DNA from 2 places in the Clostridium sp. BJN0013 genome. Region 1 is predicted to be linked to the other one. Evidence: a T-box and tRNA genes for the amino acid it is inferred to sense, from the RefSeq annotation. Region 1 holds a T-box; the other holds one or more tRNA genes.
What was found. A T-box is a leader RNA that pairs with one kind of tRNA and senses whether it is charged. The one in region 1 lies ahead of lysS (lysine--tRNA ligase), so its partner is inferred to be a tRNA-Lys.
Positions count from the first base shown of each region.

Region 2: it encodes a tRNA-Lys, which carries the amino acid that the T-box ahead of lysS (lysine--tRNA ligase) is inferred to sense. The anticodon was not compared.

Region 1 covers NZ_CP162495.1:1,627,123-1,630,340, forward strand. Annotated here, with positions in the region: gene AB3K27_RS08245 (YhfC family intramembrane metalloprotease) at 1-780, shown strand, start outside; gene AB3K27_RS08250 (hypothetical protein) at 1,119-1,397, shown strand; T-box leader at 1,513-1,767, shown strand; gene lysS (lysine--tRNA ligase) at 1,853-3,218, shown strand, end outside.
Region 2 covers NZ_CP162495.1:183,354-186,571, forward strand. Annotated here, with positions in the region: rRNA gene AB3K27_RS01120 (23S ribosomal RNA) at 1-1,660, shown strand, start outside; rRNA gene rrf (5S ribosomal RNA) at 1,717-1,833, shown strand; tRNA gene AB3K27_RS01130 (tRNA-Lys) at 1,841-1,916, shown strand; gene AB3K27_RS01135 (M42 family peptidase) at 2,104-3,135, shown strand; gene AB3K27_RS01140 (M42 family metallopeptidase) at 3,126-3,218, shown strand, end outside.

The sequences.
Region 1 (3,218 bases):
ATGTTTTTAATTATATCTTTAATTATTTCAGTTGGGTTACCTTTAGGGTTAGTAGCTTACTTTTATAAAAAGTATAAAATATCAATAAAATGTGTATTTATAGGAGTATTAATATTTATAATATTTTCTCAGATTTTAGAAAAAGCATTACATTATTTTGTATTAACAAAAAACCCTCATACCATAGCATTATTAAAGAATTCATGGCTATTTATGATTTATGGAGGACTTGCAGCAGGAATATTTGAAGAAGTGGGTAGATATATTGGTTTTAAGTTTTTACTTAAAGGCCAAAGAGAATGGAAAGATGGAGTCGCCTATGGTATAGGTCATGGCGGAATAGAGGCTATATTAATAGGCGGAGTTGCAAGTATACAGAATATAGTATATTCAAATTTAATAAACTCTGGTACTTTTGAAAAAGTTCTTAGTGCCAAGCTTCCTGTTAGTATGTTAGCATCAATAAAAAATAGCTTAGAGAACACTCCGTCTTACATGTTTGGATTTATAGGTATAGAAAGAATGCTGGTACTGCCATTACATATAGCGCTATCTCTTGTGGTGTTATATGGAATTAAAAAAGGGAAAAAAATATATCTTTTATATGCTATAATAATCCATGCTATAATTGATTTTCCTGCTGCTTTGTATCAAGCAGGAAAGATCAAAAGTATATTTTTGATAGAGGGTGTAGTTTTAGTAGTCGCTATTATATCTTTAATTTTCATTATTAAATCAAAGGGTTTATTTGACAAAACTTCTTCTGAAAAGGTGTATTAAAACGGCATGAATAACTAAAAAATATGGATGTAATATTATTGTAAATAAACTTTGAATTAGATATATAAAATGAAGCTGTAGCTTATATAGTTCCATTTTGTTTATAGTTCTTAATTAATTCATTTTTGCAATAATTTTTTCGGAAAAAATCTTAAAAAAATATATATTCTGAGCTCAATGAAAATTGCAGTTAATTGTAGAGATGAATATATTAAATCTACAATAAAACTGTAAAATTCAAAAAATTAGCTTACCAGAATATGATCCATAAGAGATATTTTAGAAGAATAAGGGTACAATGGATAATTAGAAGGATATTTTATGGAAGGAGGAATACAATGAATAATTATGGGGAAATGCTAAAGAATATTAGAAAAGGAGACATACCAATGGTTGATGAAAAGAGTGTTAAAGACATTGGTAAATATGAAGGTGAGTGCATTTGTGAGAGAGAACCAAAAGAGTTATTTTTTGTTATGGGTAAAAAGTATCTTTTTAGACAAGAAGGTATTGACGTAATCATTGTACAAGATGGGTCAGAAAAAGAAGTTACCTTTAGTAATGACAATGATGAAAAATCATCAAGCTACTTTGGAGATTATTTTGAAGTGTATTAGTTAAAATTATTAAATTAATGCGAATTACTCTTAGCATATGATCACTACTATTTATTCACATAAATAGTAGTGATTTGAAGTAAGGACATATGTAATTTTTTTATGTTATAATCTTTTAAAGACTATGAAGAGAAGAGTAGATAAATATATGAATTTACAGAGAGCTCTACAAGGTGAGAATGAGCAAGGATTTTTTTATTGAAGAAGGTCTCAGAGTTGCACACCGAGTCTGGCTTTAGAGGTAGGCTGTGACGGTATAACCCGTTATAAGTTATAGAGTATACAATTAATTATGTACTTGAAGAGGTCTATGTGGCAACATATGGATAAACTGAGGTGGTACCACGAATATATAACTTTCGTCCTCAAGATTAAAATCTTGGAGGTGAAGTTTTTTTTATTTGTCTAAAAATCTATTAAATCATAAATAAATATTTAAAGGTGGTATAGCTAAAATGTATAAGGAATTTGAAAGTATAGAAAACTTAGAAAAGATAATGCCAGATTCAAATGAATTTGTAGCAGAAAGAGTTAAAAAGTTAAATAAGCTTTATGAATTGGGAGTTAATCCATATCCTTATAGCTACAAAAATATAACTCATACTAAGGATATTTTTGATAACTTTGAAAATATAAAAGAAGAACAAGAATTCACATTAGCAGGAAGAGTTATGCTAATAAGAAGGATGGGAAATGCCACATTTGCCAATATTGTAGATGAAAAAGGAAATATACAAATATTCTTAAGTAAAAAGCTAATAGGTGCTAAAAGTTATAAAATCTTAAAATTAATTGATGTAGGAGATATTATTGGAGTTGATGGAGCTGTATTTAAGACACAGACAGGTGAAATCACTATTAGAGTAAATCAGTTTGAATTATTGTCAAAGTCCATTAGAACACTTCCAGAAAAATATCACGGTATACAAGATGCTGACTTAAGGCAAAGACATCGTTCATTAGATATGATAATGAATGAGGGTGTTAAAGAACGATTTATTAAACGTTCAAAAGCCATAACAGCTATCAGGGAATATTTAAACAATTTAAACTTTATTGAGGCAGATACTCCTATTCTGGATACTAAATACGGTGGAGGAGAAGCAAAGCCATTTACAACATTTGTTAACGCATTGGATTGTAATGTATATATGAATGTTTCTCCAGAATTATATTTAAAAAGACTCATAGTTGGAGGAATTGAAAGAGTTTATACCTTTGCAAGAGCTTTTAGAAATGAGGGAATTGATAGAACACATTATCCAGAATTTAGCTTGTTTGAATGTTATATGTCTTATGCTGACTATAATGACATGATGAAACTTATGGAGAATATATATGAATATGTATTTAATAAGGTTAATGGAACAACAAAGATTCAGTATGGAGACGTAGAAATTGATTTTAAAGCTCCGTGGAAGAGAGCGAAGATGTGTGACCTTGTAAAAAAGGATACAGGAATTGATGTTGAGACACTTACCATGGAAGAAATTATTAAAAGTATTAAGGACAATGAGCTCTTAATAGAAAGTCAAAATGAGGGGTTAGTTATTGATGAATGTTCAAAGGGAGAATTAATAATTAATTTGTTTGAAGTGTATTCTGAAAAGAAACTAATTCAACCAACCTTTGTTATAGACTTTCCTGAAGAATCTTCTCCGTTATGTAAGATTCATAGACATAACTCGGATTTAATTGAAAGGTTTGAACCTTATGCTTATGGTGTTGAGCTTGGGAACGCTTATTCAGAACTTAATGACCCATTGAAGCAAAGAATACTTTTGCATGAACAAGCGTCAAAACTAAGAGCTGGGCTTGAAA
Region 2 (3,218 bases), 1.4 Mb from region 1:
AAGCCATACCGGAAGGAGTGGTGGACGGTGCAGGAGAGAGAATGCTGGCATAAGTAGCGAGAAATAAGTGAGAATCTTATTGGTCGAAAACCTAAGGGTTCCCGGGGAAGGTTCGTCCGCCCGGGGTAAGTCGGGACCTAAGCCGAGGCCGAGAGGCGTAGGCGATGGACAACCGGTTGAAATTCCGGTACCACATTTTTGCGAAAAAGAACAGAAGGGATGACGCAGAAGGATAGGATGTGCACACGAATGGATGTGTGTCCAAGGAGTGAGGGAGGAGATAGAGGAAAAACCATATGTCCGGTAATCCTGAGCTTTGAAGGGGAGTCCGCAAGGGCGAGTATCTGATTTCACACTGCCAAGAAAAGTCTCTATGGAGCAAGAGTGTGCCCGTACCGCAAACCGACACAGGTAGGTGAGGAGAGAATCCTAAGACCATCGGAAGAATTGTTGTTAAGGAACTCGGCAAATTGACTCCGTAACTTAGGGAAAAGGAGTGCCACGGAAGTGGCCGCAGAGAAAAGGCCCAAGCAACTGTTTATCAAAAACACAGGTCTCTGCTAAAGCGAAAGCTGAAGTATAGGGGCTGACGCCTGCCCGGTGCTGGAAGGTTAAGGGGACTGCTCAGCGAAAGCGAAGGCAAGAACTTAAGCCCCAGTAAACGGCGGCCGTAACTATAACGGTCCTAAGGTAGCGAAATTCCTTGTCGGGTAAGTTCCGACCCGCACGAATGGCGTAATGATTTGGGCACTGTCTCAACAACAAATCCGGCGAAATTGAAGTGCAAGTGAAGATGCTTGCTACCCGCGATTGGACGGAAAGACCCCGTAGAGCTTTACTGCAGTTTATCACTGAATTTTGGTATTGCCTGTACAGGATAGGTGGGAGGCAGGGAAAGAAGTGCGCCAGCATTTGTGGAGCCAACGTTGGGATACCACCCTGGCAGTACTGAAATTCTAACCGGAGTGCATGAAACTGGACACGGGACAATGATAGGCGGGCAGTTTGACTGGGGCGGTCGCCTCCAAAAGAGTAACGGAGGCGTACAAAGGTTCCCTCAGAAGGGTTGGAAATTCTTCGGAGAGTGCAAAGGCAAAAGGGAGCTTGACTGCGACACAAACAGGTGGAGCAGGGACGAAAGTCGGGCTTAGTGATCCGGTGGTACCTCGTGGGAGGGCCATCGCTCAACGGATAAAAGCTACCTCGGGGATAACAGGCTGATCTCCCCCAAGAGTTCACATCGACGGGGAGGTTTGGCACCTCGATGTCGGCTCGTCGCATCCTGGGGCTGGAGTAGGTCCCAAGGGTTGGGCTGTTCGCCCATTAAAGCGGCACGCGAGCTGGGTTCAGAACGTCGTGAGACAGTTCGGTCCCTATCCGTCGCGGGCGTAGGAAATTTGAGGGGAGCTGTCCCTAGTACGAGAGGACCGGGATGGACTGACCGCTGGTGAACCAGTTGTTCCGCCAGGAGCACAGCTGGGTAGCTAAGTCGGGAAGGGATAAACGCTGAAAGCATCTAAGTGTGAAGCCCACCCCAAGACGAGATTTCCCATGGCGAAAGCCAGTAAGACCCCTCCGAGAAGAGGAGGAGATAGGTCAGGGGTGTAAGCATGGCAACATGTTAAGCTGACTGATACTAATAGGTCGAGGGCTTGACCAAATAATATTTACTGTGCAATTTTGAGGGGATAAAACTCCTGAACAAAAGAATAGAAATCTGGTGGCAATAACGTGGAGGCAACACCCCTTACCATTTCGAACAGGAAGGTTAAGTTCCACAGTGCCCATGGTACTGCAGGGGAGGCCCTGTGGGAGAGCAGGTCGCTGCCGGATATGTTTTGGTTCACTAGCTCAGTTGGTAGAGCACATGACTTTTAATCATGTTGTCCGGGGTTCGATTCCCCGGTGAGCCACCAATAGGGAAAGGAAGCATATTATTGATATGCTTCCTTATTTATTTAAAAAATAAATATTATATTTAAAATCCATTATTATATTCCAATAATAGAAAAACTTTCATTGTAGTTATGTTATAATTAAAGTAATCCATAATTATTAGATGAAACACAATTAAATTATTAATATATTTGATTGGAGGTAAATATGAAGGATTTAGACTTTTTTAGAACAATATGTGAAGCTCATGCGCCAAGTGGAAGAGAAGATTGGCTGTATTCTATTATAGAGGATAATTTTAAGGAATTTGGAGAGACAACTATAACTAAATTAAATAACATGTATATACATAAGAGAGGTACAACTTCTAGTAAATTAATGATAATGTCTCATGCAGATGAAGTCTTTTTGATGGTAAAAGAAATTTCTAAGGATGGATTTATAAAATTTGAAGGATTTGGAATAGATGCAAAAAGTCTTGTTTCTCAAGAAGTTATCATTCATGGAAGAGAAAATATATCTGGAATTGTAGCATTAAAATATAATTATAATGATAAAGAGAAAAACAAAGTTTCCATGGAAAATTTATATATAGAAACTGGACTTAGTAGAGAAAGATTAAAAGACATAGTTGGATTAGGAGATTATATTACATTGGATAGAAAGATGGTACGGCTTTTGAATAATAATGTAAGTTGTAAATCAATAGATAATAGAGCTAGCATTTTTGCTATGTATATTTGTGCAGAAGAACTTAAAAATGTAAATTCAGATCTGGGTGTCTATTTTGTATGTTCATGTCAGGAAGAAGTAGGGCATAGGGGAGCCAAAATGGTAAGTTATGATATTAAACCCGATATAGGTATAGCGCTTGATGTAACCTTCGACAGTGGAATGTTAGGAGATAGCAATAGAGAAAACAAGCTAGGGAAAGGGCCAGTTATATGCATAGGACCTAATATACATACTAAAATTAGAAATAGATTAATACAAACAGCAGATAAGTACAATATCCCTTATCAGGTTGAAGTAGAACCAGGAAATACAGGAACAGATGCTTGGGATATTCAAACTTCCGTAGGTGGAATAGCTACAATTCTTATATCCATTCCTATAAGATATATGCATACTTCTGTAGAAGTAGTTAATTTAGAAGATATAAGAAATACAGGAAGACTGTTAGCAAGATTTATTCAGGAATTAAAAGAGAGTGAATTGGAGGGACTATTTTGTTTTTAGAAAAACTTTGTAATTCTATAGGGCCTTCAGGATATGAAGATCAGATTAGAAATGTAATAAAAGATGAACTAAGTACTTTTAAT